Regions from separate parts of the Eisenbergiella massiliensis genome, predicted to be linked through region 1. Evidence: predicted binding sites of a transcription regulator. Region 1 holds the regulator's gene; each other region holds the start of a gene.
What was found. Region 1 encodes Rex, which represses fermentation and respiration genes when NADH is low (regulators of the CRP and FNR family bind a similar motif). Its sites were predicted from a motif close to ATTGTTAANTANTTAACAAT; they were not measured.
Positions count from the first base shown of each region.

Region 1 (3,939 bases):
CATAGGTGGTGAGCATGGCTTCCGGCAGTGCGGTCTGCATAATAACACGGTTGCTTTCCGGCGTCACCGCCCGCACCATGCCTGCGCCGCTTTTTAACACGGCCGCTGCAGACAGCTCGCAGGCGCCCGCCATTCCCCGGCTTCCCGCGATCAGGAGCACCTTACCGAAGGTGCCCTTATTTCCTTCCTGGAGCCTTACCGGCAGGAATCCCCTGTCTTCTTTGTTCCAGGTAAAAATCCGGGGATACTCTCCCAGAAAGCCTTCCTGTGTAATTCCGATATCGGCGCAGATCACCTTTCCCGCATACCGGGCGCCCGGATATAAAACAAGTCCCAGCTTGCGGAATTCAAAGGTTACCGTTACATCCGCCTGTACGGCGCAGCCCATCACCTCCCCGGTATCCCCATGGATGCCGGAAGGGATATCTACGGAAAGGACATAGGCGTCCTGTGCGTTGATATATTCCACCGCCTCCGCGAAGCTGCCTTCCACAGGCCTTGTCAGTCCAATGCCAAAAATCGAGTCTATGATAATATCATATTCCCGTTCCGGAAGTTTGCGCATGACCCGGTATCCATAGTTTTCAAGAATTTTAAGCTGGGCCGCCGTTTCCGCGGAACACTTTTCTTCCTTGCCCAGCAGTACAAAATCCACCGGAAAGCCCGCCTGGCTCAGCAGCCTGCCTATGGCCAGCCCGTCGCCGCCGTTATTGCCGGTGCCTGCGGCTACCAGCGTTCTGTTGGCAGGAGGCACTGGCCCAAAGGGGCGCATCGCTTCCTTCAGCTTCTTATCCCGTGCAATCAGTTCTTCCGCACAGGCCAGCGCCGCCCTTTCCATCAGCACCATGGAAGGCATGCCGAAATGTTCTATTGTATTTCCATCACAGCGTTTCATTTCCGCCGAGGTAACCAGATATTCCATTTTTATCTCCCCGCAAACCGCAGCTTCCGAATTCCCAAATCATGCAAAAATGCGTCCTGAGCCTGCTGCCCTGACGCATTTACCAGACTGCCGCATTCCCGTCCGGGAACACGGCACCCTTTATACAAGCCTGTCTTTACGCCTCACCGGAAGCGTTCTTTTCTTTCTCTTCCAACTCGTTTTCATATTGATTTATCATATAGGACAGCTTGATGAGGCTGTCTGACAGGTGTACGTTTTCCACCTGTACGCTGTCAGGCACATCCAAATCCACATGGGCGAAATTCCATATGGCCTTGATTCCCATTCCCACCAGCTTTTCAGCTGCGGCGGCCGCGCCTTCCTTCGGTATGGTAAGCACCGCGATATCAATATTGTTTTCCCTGACAAATTCCTGCATTTCTTCCATGGGGCGGACCTTCATCCCGCGGATCATCTTTCCGTGCAGCTTTTCATTGATATCAAATACGCCTGTAAAAATGAAGCCGCGGCGCTCAAAATTCATATAATTAGCCAGCGCCTGGCCAAGATTGCCCGCACCAATGATTATCAGATGATGCTTTTTATCCAATCCGAGTATCTTGCCGATCTCGGTATACAGATACTCCACGTTATAGCCATACCCCTGTTGTCCGAAGCCTCCGAAATTATTGAAATCCTGCCGGATCTGGGATGCGGTAACATGCATCAGCCTGCTCAGCTCCTGAGAGGAAATGCGTTCCACGCCACTGTCCTTCAGTTCACCAAGGTACCGGAAATATCTGGGAAGACGCGCGATTACTGCCTGTGAAATTTCTTTATCCAATTTGTTACGCCTCCATTCTTTTTTCCAAGCCCATTGTAACTGCTTTGTATCCGCAGTTACAGGCAAAAATCCATCCCGGCCTGCTTTTGGCGACGGATTTCCGCTTCCAGGCGCCGCATTTTGTATGGTCTGTGCAGTAAATGCGCAGACCTGTCCTGCGGCTGAACCCATTACTTAATTATTATAGACATATGTTAAAAAAATGTCAATGAATTAAATAGGTTTGAATTGACAGCCCGTCCCTTCAACGGTAAACTTGTGGGGTGGGTGGGCCTGAGAACGGCGCAGGACGTCAGGCGGGGTACGCTAAGCAGGGCGGAAGGGAAAAGGGATTTAAGGGCAAAAAAGAAAATAATTATAGAGGTGAGTTGGGATGGTTTTATCTTGTCAGAATGTGAATAAGGCTTTTCATGAGAAGCAGGTGTTCAGGAATTGTTCTTTTCATATAGAGGATTATGAGAAGGCGGCTGTGGTGGGGATTAACGGGGCCGGGAAGACTACTTTGCTGCGGATTATTGTGGGGGAGCTGGAGGCTGACAGCGGGCAGGTGGTCTTCGGGAAGGATAAGAGCTTCGGGTATCTTCCGCAGAACGCTGAGGTGGACAGTGAGCATACGATCTATGATGAGCTTCTTGAGGTGAAGCGGGATGTGATCGCGCTGGAGGAGCGGATCCGGCAGTGTGAGCTGGAAATGAAGCATGTGGAAGGGGAGGCGCTGGCTGCTTTGATGGAGCAGTATGCGCTTTATACGCATCAGTTTGAGCTGGCGGACGGGTACAGCTACCGGAGCGAGATCGTGGGAGTTTTGAAGGGGCTCGGGTTTACGGAGGAGGAGTTTTCCAAGAAGGCCTGTACGTTGTCGGGCGGTCAGAAAACAAGGGTGGCTTTGGGTAAGCTTCTGCTTGACAAGCCGGATTTGATCATTCTGGATGAGCCTACGAACCATCTGGACATGTCTTCCATCGCCTGGCTGGAAAACTATCTCCTGAATTATAAGGGGGCCGTTTTGATCGTGTCCCATGACCGGTATTTCCTGGATAAGATCGCAACGAAAATTATTGAGCTTGACGGTACGGAGGTTTCCGTTTTTTCAGGGAATTATTCGGATTATGCAGTGAAAAAGGAGCAGGTCCGGGCGGCGCGGTGGAATGCTTACATGAATCAGCAGCAGGAAATCAGGCATCAGGAGGCGGTAATCGAGAAGCTGCGTTCCTTTAACCGTGAAAAATCCATCCGGAGGGCGGAAAGCCGGGAAAAGATGCTTCAGAAGATTGAGGTGCTGGACAAGCCGGTGGAAACGCGGGCGGATATGCGGATGGAGCTGCATCCCAGGATCATGAGCGGGAACGATGTGCTGGATGTTGAAAATCTGGCAAAGGCGTTCGGGCCGGAACGGCTGTTTGAAGGGCTGTCTTTTTCCATAAAGCGCGGGGAGCATGTGGCGGTTATCGGTGACAACGGGACGGGGAAAACCACGATTTTAAAAATCATCAACGGGCTTGTGGAACAGGATGCCGGGAATATCCGGCTGGGGACAAAGGTACATATCGGATATTATGATCAGGAGCATCATGTACTGCATCCTGACAAAACGTTGTTTGAGGAAATCTCGGATGAGTATCCCGCGCTCACAAATACGGAAATCAGGAATGTTCTGGCAGCGTTTCTTTTTACCGGGGACGATGTGTTCAAGCAGATTAAGATGCTTTCCGGCGGGGAACGGGGACGTGTGTCTCTGGCCAAGCTGATGCTGTCTGAAGCAAATTTCCTGATTCTGGATGAGCCTACGAACCATCTGGATATCATGAGTAAGGAAATCCTGGAGGACGCCATCAACAGCTACAGCGGCACGGTGCTTTATGTGTCCCATGACCGTTATTTTATCAACCGCACGGCTTCCCGGATTCTGGAGCTCTGCAACGGCGGGTTTACCGGGTATCTTGGGAATTATGATTACTATCTGGAGAAGAAGGCGGAAAATACAGTGCTTTCTTCAGGGACCGGCGGAGCCTTCCCTCCTGCTGCCGGCGGGATAAAATCCGAAGCCTCCTCTGCCGCTTCTTCCAGCCTGAAGCAGGACTGGCAGTCGCAGAAGGAAGCGCAGGCCGCTTTGCGGAAGAAGGAAAACGCCCTGAAAAGGTGTGAGGAGCAAATCGAACGTCTGGAAACCCGCAGCCAGGAAATCGATGCGGAAATGCTGCGGCCCGAGGTA
Region 1 covers NZ_QVLV01000013.1:89,870-93,808, forward strand. The annotation lists gene DXC51_RS18115 (NAD(P)H-hydrate dehydratase) at 1-922, opposite strand, end outside; gene DXC51_RS18120 (redox-sensing transcriptional repressor Rex) at 1,059-1,727, opposite strand; gene abc-f (ribosomal protection-like ABC-F family protein) at 2,101-3,939, shown strand, end outside.

Region 2 (3,939 bases), on a different contig from region 1:
ATATGCATTGTTGCGTCCCTCATGGTACAGGCTGCTTCTTCCCGCGCTTTCCTTACAGGCGTAGTCCTCCGCCCAGTCCCTTCCCCAGATCCACTGTCCATCTATGCTCACATCGTAATCCACAAACCAGGGAATCCCCTCGATGCTCTGGAATACGCTGTCTTTGTCAACATCCATAACGATAACAGCATACGGCTCATAGGCGGGCGTCATAATATTCCGGATCATATACAGATGATCCCTCTGCACCGCACAGCCTATTCCGGTATCTATTTCCTCCGATACCTGAGCCACGATATCACGTGCCTCATTCTCAAACTCCTTGATGCTGCCGTAATAATTACTCCTGTAGGTAAAATACACATCCTCAGGCTTATCAATAAAATAAACGATTGTACTTAAAAAGCTGCTGTCATAACGGTACATCTGTTCCAGAAAGTTGGTCACCTTTTCAAAAAGCTTCACTTCATTCTGGTCCTCCCGATACCGCTTCCAGCTGTCCTTGATATCCGGAATATAGGAAGCGCTTCTGGATACCCTGACCGCCGAGGCCACCCGCATTTCACATATTTCCACCGCCGTATCCATGGATTTTTCGATATTATCCTGCATCTGGACGGAGAACCGGTTAGACACATAATACAGGATGGCCATAGTTAAAATGGCCAGCGGCAGAAGCCAGCACATCAGCATCAGAATGGTCATGCTCCATTTCAGCTGCGCGGGCTGCCTCTTGTTCCCCGAAAGGCGGTGTGGTTTCCATATCTGTTTCATTGTCTCCCCCTCATGGTAGTATGAAGAAAGGAGCCAGTAAACTACCGGCTCCTTTCTGAACACTATCGTTCCTGTAAACTCTCACTCCATTTTCGTCTGCCCCGGAGGCATTGCCGGCGTACAGGCCCTGCCGCCCTGCGGCAGCCGGTTCCTGTGCTTCGTCAGCTCTTAACGATGCATGGAGAAGGAATCCATATCATAATTTTTCAGATTCTCATGAACGCCTCTGGCGTCTGCCTGTGAAATCAGCTTATCCCTGTCCTTCTTGGCAGTCATCGCTGCTTTATGGCGGCTGGGTCCTCCGACACAGCCTCCTTCACAGATCATGCCTTCAATGAAGTCCTCAGGCAGCTTGCCCAGCTTGAACAGCATCAGCGCCTTCTTGCATTCCGCAATGCCGCTGCACCTTGCCACCTTGATATCCGTGCTCTCGCCGCTTTCCTTCAGGCATTCCACAACAGCTTCCGTAACGCCGCCGCCATTGCCGAAACGCTTTCCGAATACGCTTGCTTCCTGGCTGGTGTTCTCTTCGGGCTCCAGTTCAACGCCCTTTGCACGCATCATGGCGCGGATCTCACCGAAGGTAAGTACGAAGTCCGCATTTCCTTCAATGCTCTTGTCCTGCGCTTCGGATTTCTTGGCAATGCAGGGCCCGATAAATACGGTAACGGTTTCCGGATCCTTTGCTTTCAGCATTCTGGATACTGCGCACATCGGGGAAACGGTAGTGGAAATGTTTCCAACCAGTTCCGGGAAATGCTTTTTAATATAATTTACAAATGCAGGACAGCAGGAGGTAGTCATTTTCTTACCTTCCTTAAAGCTCTCCGCCCATTCCTCTGCCTCAAATGCAGCGGTCATATCGCCGCCCAGGCCTACTTCAACAAAATCGGCAAATCCCAGCTTCTTCATCGCTGTTCTCCAGCTTGCCATGGTGATGTTCTCACCGAACTGGCCTTCGCCGGCAGGTGCCAGCATGGCAACTACCTTTTTGCCTTCACGGATTGCGTTAATTATGTCTACGATACTGGTCTTGGAAGCAATCGCTCCGAAAGGACAATTATGGATACACTGCCCGCACTGGATACACTTGGATTCGTCGATCTGGCATACGCCGTGCTCATCCATGGTGATTGCACTGACAGGGCAGCTCTTCATACAGGGCCTCTGGATTTTTACGATAGCAGAATAGGAACATGCCTGCGCACATTTACCGCAGCTCTTACATTTTTCGGGATCGATGTAGGAACGATCATTTCCAATGGTAATCGCGCCGAAATTACATGACTGCTTACAGGATTTTGCAAGACAGCCCTGGCAGAGGTCGGTTACCACATAGCCGGAGGAGATGGGACATTCCTCACAGGCTGAGTTGATAACCTGTACAATGTTGCTGCTTTCTCTGTTGCCGGGGCACTTGCCCTCAGCCAGCCTTACTCTCTGACGGATGATTTCACGTTCCTTGTAAATACAGCAGCGGAAATGCGCCTCGGGACCGGGAATCATTTCATAGGGAATATTCTCTTTTTTTTCATCCAGCTCACCGGCAAAGGCCAGTTTGGCAACTTCCGTGAGCACCTCGTGCTTAATCTTTAAGATGGTAGCGTCATCAGATACTATACCCATACTTTTGTGTTTATCCTCTTTCCTGATTGTTAAAAAATTAACTGGTACATTTAAAAACAAAGCTGGATTTGAGACAAATCCCAAGCCAGCTTATATTTTTAGCAAAAAGTAAAGTTGTACGGCGCCTTACCGGGGTGGCCGGGAGCCCTGCGGCTCCCGCCCCGTCCGGCGTAATATACCTTTCACAGAGGTATATTGATTAGTTATCTCCGTACAGAACCTGCAGCTTCTGCAGATAATCATATCTTTCCTTAGCGTTTTCAGCAGCCTGAGCCTGCAGTCTTGCAGCCTTTTCAGCATCCTTCAGCGCCAGGGAGGTGTATCTTACTTCACCGCCGATGAATTCCTGGAATTCCTTGGTCGGAGCCTTGCTGTCAACAACGAATTTCTTCTCTGCAGCAGGGTTGAAACGGAACAGATTCCAATAGCCGGTCTCTACAGCCAGCTTCTCTTCTGTCTGAGCCTTGCTCATGCCCTTCTTGATACCATGGTTGATACAAGGAGCGTAAGCGATGATCAGGGAAGGTCCCGGATAAGCTTCTGCTTCAGCAATAGCCTTAACAGTCTGGTTGTAATCAGCACCCATGGAAATCTGTGCTACATATACATAACCATAGCTCATTGCAATGCTTGCCAGGTCTTTCTGCTTCACTTCTTTACCGCCGGCTGCGAACTGTGCAACAGCGCCGGTAGGTGTAGCCTTGGAAGCCTGTCCGCCTGTATTGGAATAAACTTCGGTATTGAATACCATTACATTGATATCTTTTCCGCTGGCGAGGATATGGTCAACACCGCCGAATCCGATATCATATGCCCATCCGTCACCGCCGAATACCCACTGGGATTTCTTGGAGAGGAAGTCTTTGTTCTTAACGATATCCTGGCATACGCCGCAGTCTTTGCCTTCCAGAGCCGCTACCAGCTTGTCGGTTGCAGGTCCGTTGGTAACGCCGCAGTTATAGGTATCCAGGTATTCCTGACAAACAGCCTTAACAGCTTCGTCATCGGTATTGGCAAGAACGTCTTCAACCTTTGCCTTCAGTCCGCCTCTGATAGCGTTCTGGGCAAGCAGCATACCCATACCAAACTCAGCATTGTCTTCAAACAGGGAGTTGTCCCAAGCGGGTCCCTTGCCTTCTTTGTTTACGGTATAAGGTGTACTCGGTGAGGAGTTACCCCAGATAGAAGAACATCCTGTAGCGTTGGCAATATACATTCTGTCGCCGAACAGCTGTGTAATCAGTTTAGCGTAAGGTGTCTCGCCGCATCCTGCACAGGCTCCGGAGAACTCAAGCAGAGGCTGTTTGAACTGAGATCCCTTAACGGTTGTTTCTTTGAATTTCTCAAGTACTTCGGGCTTCTCGGAAACGGTCTGTCCGTAGTTGAAGATTTCCTGCTGTGCCAGCTGGGTTTCAAGAGGAGACATGCTCAGAGCCTTCTCGCCTCTCATACCAGGACATACGTTAGCGCAGGAACCACATCCTGTACAGTCAAGTACAGATACGGAAACCGCAAATTTCTTTCCGGGCATTCCTGTCA
Region 2 covers NZ_QVLV01000018.1:114,823-118,761, reverse strand. The annotation lists gene DXC51_RS21200 (sensor histidine kinase) at 1-774, opposite strand, end outside; gene DXC51_RS21195 (4Fe-4S dicluster domain-containing protein) at 943-2,394, opposite strand; gene nifJ (pyruvate:ferredoxin (flavodoxin) oxidoreductase) at 2,600-3,939, opposite strand, start outside.
Region 2: DXC51_RS21195 (4Fe-4S dicluster domain-containing protein) is a predicted target of Rex. The motif match lies at 2,426-2,445, and genes of this name have one in related genera.

Region 3 (3,939 bases), on a different contig from region 1:
CAGTCGATTTCCGGCGGGTTGGCAAGCATACCTTCAATTCTTTTCAAATCGATATTCAGTGTGAATTCATCAGGCAGCGTGAGCATTTTTCCATATTTGTCCAGGACCTCCTGGTTCACCACGAATTCCTCGCCTTTTGCTTCCGCCTCGCTGGTCATTCTGTCGATTTCCGATACGTCGAAAAGAACATCCTTTAAATCCAGCCGCCAGACACCCGCATACGTCCTGGCATCCAGAAAGCTGCCTTCAATATTGCCGCTTCCTGCCATAACAGGAGTATCCCGGAAGCTGAAATCGGTATCCATATCAAGAAAGAGGGACTGCTTCCCGAACTGGTTTGTCATAATTTTGTCCTGAAAATTTTCATTTCCCTCTATAATAAGGGAAATATTCAAAGCTTCCTGATTGCAGTAAACCTCGGAAAGAGTTACGGTCACGCCGTTTACTGTCTGTGAGTAGGAAGATGTTCCCCGATTGCCGGTAACAGAAGAGTCCCCTCCGGTTTCCGGATCTGTCTGCACGTTGCCGTCCAGAGGTTCGGCATAGCCGGTATAATCCCCGGAAAAGCTGATTTTGTCCTGCAAAAGAGAGAACAGATGGCCTATAATGGGTATTTTGGCAGCCATAACCGGATTGGCGGCACAGATGCCAAAGGCTGCAATTAACACTGCGGCGGCAGCGGTCAGTCCCCTTGCCCAGACCGGGAAGCGTTTTCTTTTTTTATGGCGGCTGTTTTTTCCTCTGCCCTGGCTGGCAGCAGGCTGTTTTCCTTTTTCGTTTTCGGCCAGAATACGGCTGAAGGCGTCATCGGCTTTCTGCAATACTATATCGGGAAGCACAATATCCTGCTGTAAACCGGAAATGATTTTTTCACTTTGTTTCATTCGGCATTCCTCCGTTTTTCGGGATAATAGGCCAGCTCCATCTGCTTGCGTGCGGATGCAAGCCGCCGTTTTACGGCGCTTTCACTTTCGTGGAGTATTTCGCCGATTTCCCTGATTTTAAAACCTTCCACATAGTACAGAATAATGATGACACGGTATTTCTCATCCACACACCCAAGCATTTCTTTCCATTCGGTGTTTTCGTAGCCGTCGCATTCGCAGCCGGCCTGCATGTCCATGATACTGTCATCCAGCACAAGCTTTCGTTTTTTTCGGAGTATGAGGTTGCAGTTATTGATTAATATCCTCGTGAGCCAGGTTTTGAAAAAATCTTCCTGCTTCAGGGTATGTATCTTTTCCCAGCAGGCCAGGATCGTGTCCTGGATGGCATCTGCGGCATCTTCATCGTTGGATAAAATGGCTCGGGCAACCTTATACATGTCCTTCATGTTTTCCTGCATCAGCTCCACAAAGGCATCGGCATCCTTATGCTGTGCTTTTTTAATCAGTGTTTTCATAAGTTTTCTCCTTGTAATAACGTCCGGACTTTCTGGTCATTACAATGATTAGATGGCAGGAGGGGGATTTTGGTCCGCTTAAATAAAAAAAATTTATGATCAGCCTGCAGCCTTGTGACGGCAAAAAAAGGAACCGCCCTTTCTTCACAGGCAGTTCCCTTTTTGTCCGTATTTTCCCTATCCTATTCTTCTTCGCATGCAGCATTTTCATCCTTACGAAGTATGATACGGAGAAATTTTGTCATAAGCGGTATGTAGGTCACTGTGAAAACAGCGCCTGCAATCAATAAAGGCACTTTCTTTTTTTCTTTGGGAATGCAAAGGCCTATCATGACGCCTGTGGCACACAGGCAGAATTTAACCAGAGCCAGATCCTTCCAGTCAGATTCCTTTACATATTCATTGGCATAGCTGAACAGACATTTCATGGAAAATCCTCCTTTTAATTAAGAAAATGCGGCAGGCAGAGCACAGGCAGAAGCGTTTCCGCCCGTATTTGCGGCCTTCAGTGCGTTTGTTAAAAATTTACCTTTTTTCTTATTATACCACAGAATAGTGTCGTGATGTTTTTTGTTTTAACAAAATTTTTGTACTTGTCACTTGACACTTTTGGACAAGAGAAGTAGGATGGATAAGGACTGATTTAAACTTCAAAAGATGAGCAATACGTCCGGCACACGTACTACCCACCTGGAAGCCTGAATAATAGTCCAATAAGGCGAAAGCGGGGGATATTCCATATGGGAATGATAGGTTTTTTAATTCTGTTTCCATTCTTTGCTGCGCTCGTTATGTCATGCATGAGAAAGAGCGGACTGGTCAGAAGATGCGTCCAGTTTACTCTCTGCGGGATTTTAGTAGCGGCAGTCATTTTATTTGCGGTAACCAGCCTGGTTTCAGGGGAGACCGTCTCCTACCTGCCTCACACACACGGTATCGATATGCTGATGCTGGTAGTGGAATGGGCGCTGGTAGTTCTTGTATTTTATTACAGCTTTAAATTCAGAAAGTATTATTGTGCTTTGCTGTCCATTGCGCAGACGGGGCTGATGACCTGGCTGGAGCTTACCGGCCGGACGGAGATACCCGGCGATCATATTTTTGCGGACAAGCTGACCATTGCAATGAGTCTGATCATCGGTATAGTAGGCTGTCTGATCTGTGTGTACGCAATTGGATATATGAAGGATTACAACAGACACCATCTGGATTACAAGGACAGAAGATACTTTTTCTTCGGTATGCTGTTTCTGTTCCTGGGAGCCATGATGGGGCTGATTTTCTCCAGCAATCTGATCTGGATTTATTTCTTCTGGGAAATCACCAGTATCTGTTCCTTCCTGCTGATTGGCTACAATCAGACGGATGAGGCCATGGAGAATTCCTTTAAGGCCCTGTGGATGAACCTGCTGGGCGGCCTGGGCTTTGCGGTGGCAATTGCCTATGCGGCGATTTCCCTCCAGGTTATCAATATCCAGGATTTGGTGGCCCTTGCGGTAAGCTCGGATGCGAAAGCGGGCCTGGCTTTGATCCCGGTGGTATTTCTTGCCTTTGCAGGACTTACCAAGAGCGCGCAGCTCCCTTTTTCCGGATGGCTTCTGGGAGCTATGGTGGCGCCTACGCCTACCAGCGCGCTGCTGCATTCCGCAACCATGGTAAAGGCGGGCGTATACCTGTTAATCCGTCTGGCACCCGCCATGGAAGGCAATCTGGCGGGCCTGATGGTTACCACCATCGGCGGCTTTACCTTCCTTGTAACCTCCATGCTGGCCATTTCCCAGGACGATGGGAAAAAGGTTTTGGCATATTCCACAATTTCCAATCTGGGGCTGATTACAGCCTGTGCCGGTGTGGGTATGCATGAAGCGGTGTGGGCTGCGATCCTTCTGATGATGTTCCATGCGGTGTCCAAGTCCCTGATGTTCCTTTCCGTGGGTGCGGTGGAGAACTGTACGGGAAGCAGGAATATTGAAGATATGCACGGGCTGATTGTGAAGCTGCCCGGGCTGGCCTATGTTATGATTATCGGTATTGCAGGTATGTTCCTTGCGCCCTTCGGCATGCTGATTTCCAAATGGGCCGCATTAAAGGCTTATGTGGATTCAGGAAGCATCCTGCTGGTTATTTTCCTGGTATTCGGCAGCGCCACCACACTTTTTTACTGGACAAAGTGGCTGGGCACCCTGGTAGCGGTGCATCATCATTCGGAACGCCTGAATAACGTGACCAAGAAAAGCGAATGGACCTCTTTGATTTCCCTGAGCGTACTCATGGTTACACTGTGCCTGACCTTCCCTCTGGTGTCCACCTATCTGATTGAGCCTTTCCTGATGGAAATGTATCATCAGTACGTGCCTAACCTTATCGGAACCGGCAACCTGTACATCATGATCATGATGCTGTGTACCATCCTCGTTCTTCCGATAGCGGTGCGGATTCTCACACTTGGAAAGAAAAACAAGATCGTCATGTCCTACATGGGTGGAGCCAATGCGGGAGACGACAGAAACTTCACGGATTCCTTCGGTGAAGAAAAG
Region 3 covers NZ_QVLV01000002.1:349,351-353,289, reverse strand. The annotation lists gene DXC51_RS04195 (DUF4179 domain-containing protein) at 1-884, opposite strand, end outside; gene DXC51_RS04190 (RNA polymerase sigma factor) at 881-1,402, opposite strand; gene DXC51_RS04180 (hypothetical protein) at 1,585-1,830, opposite strand; gene DXC51_RS04175 (NADH-quinone oxidoreductase subunit 5 family protein) at 2,143-3,939, shown strand, end outside.
Region 3: DXC51_RS04175 (NADH-quinone oxidoreductase subunit 5 family protein) is a predicted target of Rex. The motif match lies at 1,916-1,935, and genes of this name have one in related genera.

Region 4 (3,939 bases), on a different contig from region 1:
TAACAGTGAAATGAATTAGCGATGACAGCGGCGGTAAAAAGCTGCTGTGGTAAAAAGAGCTGACGCACGGGCATGGTGCGCACAGCTCTTTTTTAGGCTGCTTGCGGAAGGATGGAGCGGAAAGGATATTATTCCCGGATGGTTTCAGCGGGAAAGGTATTTGTCCTGATGATGGAACACCTCCGCCATTTTCAGGATGTTCTCAGGCGGTACATCGAAGGATAAAGCGTGTGTGGGAGCCAGTATATAGCCGCCGCCCCTGCGCAGGATGCTGGAAACCCGGCGGATTTCATCGCAGACCCCGTCCGGTGTGGCATAAGGCAGGCATTGTTGGGTGGATATTCCGCCCCAGAAGGTAAGATCCTTGCCATAGAGCCGTTTCATTTCCGCAATATCATAGATTTCCGGCTGAAAGGTCTGATAACAGTCCAGTCCGATTTCGATTAAATCAGGGAAAATTTCATGGCAGTCGCCGCAGGAGTGCTGAATGACGTATTTTCCCTTTTCCTTTACCCTGGCATAAAGCCTTGCCATTCGGGGCTTCAGAAAATGACGCCAATGGTCAGGACCCATAATAAGCCCTCTCTGCTGTCCCCAGTCGTCTCCGAAATAGACGGCGTCAACACCGTATTCCAGTGCCAGATCGATCATGGGGAGGTAGTAGTCACAAATGCGGTCAAAAAGTGCATCCAGCTCATCCGGGCAAAGCAGCATGTTCATCAGTACATTTTCCATTCCCATCAGGCTCCAGGCACGCTCGAACATACAGAAGCCGAATCCGGCTACCGTAAAACGGTCACCGTTATTGGCAATGAGGGACTCATATTCACTGCGGAGCCTTTTCTCATCAAAGGCGGGGAATTCGTAGTGATAGTCCTCGAGGTCTTCTATTTGTGGCGATTCCACGATGCCGATGTCTTTGTCCGCGCCGTTGCGGTTCCAGACAACGCCGAATTCATCGCGGAAATAGCCCGGCTTGTCGGGCAGCTGCGTGGGCCATCCCCAATACTGGATAATATTGATATAGCCGCCGATTTTTTCTTCAATTTGCTCATCTCCGGTGTACGCTATCAACTGGTCCAGAGCCTGTTTTGTAAAATCCATGTGGAAGGGTATTGTATCATGCTCATGGTGCTGCAGCGCTTCGATTACGGCCTGCCTTCTGGTCATATAGAATCCTCCTTATCCGCTCCTGGCTGCAGCCCATAACAGATTCCCGGAAGAATGTGGGAATTCTTTTTAATTTATGCTGTGTGTTATAGTCCATACATCATCTGGGCTTTTGCCGCTGTTATTTTCTATTTATATTTTACCCGGAAACAGGCTTGGCTTATAGTATAAAACAGACTATAATTAGTAAAATTATTCGTATATGGATTAATATTACTAATTATTAGTCCTTTTGTATTATTACAGGGAGTGGAGTATCTATTGTAGGAAGAGGGGGAGATTGGGATGAAGGTTCAGTTTGATAAGGAGAAGCTGATGGTTCTGCTTCGTCATTACCATACCATTACCGGAATGCGTGTGGGAATTTATGATCTGCATTTTTCGGAGATTTGTGCTTATCCTGTGGGTCACAGCGGCTTTTGCCGTCTGATCCGATCCACGCAAGCCGGCCTGAATTCCTGCAGGCTATGTGACGCCGCCGCCTTTGCGCAGGCAAAGCAGCAGCGTAAGCTTCTGATTTACCGCTGCCATGCCGGGCTTACGGAGGTAATTGCCCCGGTTTTCGGTCAGGATCAGGTAATTGGCTATCTGATGCTTGGCCAAATGCGCACATATAATGATAGTGAAAAACAGTGGTGGCAGTTAAAGCAAAGTCTCCTGAAGGAGCAGATGGAAATTGATTACCTGAAAAGTGTATTCTTAAAAATGAAAAGTGTCTCAGATAAGGAAATTGAGTCTTATGCCTATATTCTGCAGGCGTGTGCCTCCTACATCTGGATGGATCAGACCATCCGTCTACAGCAGGAGGAGCTGTCCTCGCGGCTGGAGCAGTATATCGAGCGGCATCTGGACGGAGATTTGTGTCTGCCAAGTCTGGCTCAGGAGCTGGATGTGGGGAAAACCACACTGTATCACTGCAGTAAGGAGTACTTCGGCATTGCGCCGGGGAAGCTGGTACAGAAGAAACGGCTGGATAAGGCAAAACAGCTGCTGCTGCAGTCGGATTGCAGCATTGCGGAAATTGCGGCACAGGTGGGGATTCCTGATTATAATTATTTTGCGAAGTTGTTTCGCAGGCAGGAAGGGATGTCTCCAAGCAAATATCGAAGGAGGTCCTTTACAGAGCCGTAGCGGGCACTGGCATATGAGAGATTTGATGACAGTCCGGATGACTGAAATTTTATCTGTTTTTTAAGGAAATTTAATTTGACTTCCTTCCCTGGCAATTATACAATGATCCTGTGGCATGTTAATTTTATAACAAACTGCCGCCGGGGCAAACAAGCCTGGCTTTGGCAGCTGCCGCGGAAAAAATTACAGACAACCGACAGGAGGTAAGTATTATGGCAAACATTTTAAACAGCCCCAGCAAATATGTTCAGGGAGCGGGTGAACTCTCCAGGCTGGGAAAATATGCGGAGGGGTATGGAAAGAAGGCGCTGATCCTTATCAGTGCATCAGGCTATAAAAGAATCGGCAGCATGGTGGAGGAAAGCTTCTCCGGCACAGGCTGTAGCACGATATTCGATTATTTTAACGGCGAATGCTGTAAAACGGAAATCAACCGTTTGATCGAAGTGATGGAAAAGGAAGGCTGCGATATGGTCATCGGCATCGGCGGAGGAAAGATTCTGGATACCTCCAAGGCAGTGGCCTATTACAGGCGTACGCCGGTTATCATCTGCCCGACTATTGCTTCCACGGATGCGCCCTGCAGCGCGCTTTCCGTTATCTATACGGAAAACGGCGTTTTTGAGGAGTATCTGTTCCTTCCGGCCAATCCTAATATGGTTCTGATGGATACGGAGGTTATCGCGAAATCCCCGGCAAGACTGACCGTTGCCGGTATGGGCGACGCTCTTGCTACTTATTTTGAGGCGCGTGCCGTACAGGCGAAGGATGCGCTTACCTGTGCGGGCGGACGCGGAACCCTGGCAGCCCATGCGCTGGCAAAGCTGTGCTTCGATACGCTGATGGAGGAAGGAGTTAAGGCCAAGGTGGCTCTGGAGGCAGGCGCCTGCACGGTTGCAGTGGAAAAGGTAATCGAGGCCAATACCCTGCTTTCCGGAATCGGCTTTGAAAGCGGCGGACTGGCAGGAGCGCATGCCATACATAACGGCTTTACGGTTCTGGAGGAATGCCACCATATGTATCATGGTGAAAAGGTAGCCTTCGGAACAATTACCCAGCTGGTACTGGAGGATGTATCTGCGGATGAGCTGGAGGATATTATCGGCTTTTGCATCGAGGTAGGCCTTCCGGTAACCCTGAAGGAGCTGGGAATTGAAGAAGTGACGAAGGAAAAAATCATGGCAGTGGCGGAAGCGGCCTGCGCGGAAACAGATACGCTTCATAATATGCCCTTTGAAGTGACTCCGGAAAAGGTTTATGCGGCAATCATGGCGGCCGATGCCTACGGAAGATATTTCAAAGGCCTGTAAAGTTTTTTTTCTGGTACTCTGACGGCGTCATTCCCAGCCTGCGGACGAAAGCCTTATGAAAATGGGAGTGATCGTAGAAGGCCAGAGCGGCGGCGGTTTCCGTTATCGTATGACCCTTAAGGAGCAGCTCACAGCTCTTTTCAATCCTGGTATCCAATATCAGGGCGGAGAGAGTTGTGTGCAGCTCTTTTTTTATGAGCCGGTTGATGTACTGCGGGTTTAAGAAAAGCTCAGCGGAGATGGTGCGCAGCAGATCCCCTGTGGAAAGGGAAAGATTTTCCCGGATGAGCCGTAGAATACGGTAAATACGGGCGTCCCTGCGTACGAG
Region 4 covers NZ_QVLV01000001.1:266,870-270,808, forward strand. The annotation lists gene DXC51_RS01115 (uroporphyrinogen decarboxylase family protein) at 145-1,170, opposite strand; gene DXC51_RS01120 (PocR ligand-binding domain-containing protein) at 1,456-2,301, shown strand; gene DXC51_RS01125 (glycerol dehydrogenase) at 2,514-3,611, shown strand; gene DXC51_RS01130 (AraC family transcriptional regulator) at 3,598-3,939, opposite strand, start outside.
Region 4: DXC51_RS01125 (glycerol dehydrogenase) is a predicted target of Rex. The motif match lies at 2,416-2,435, and genes of this name have one in related genera.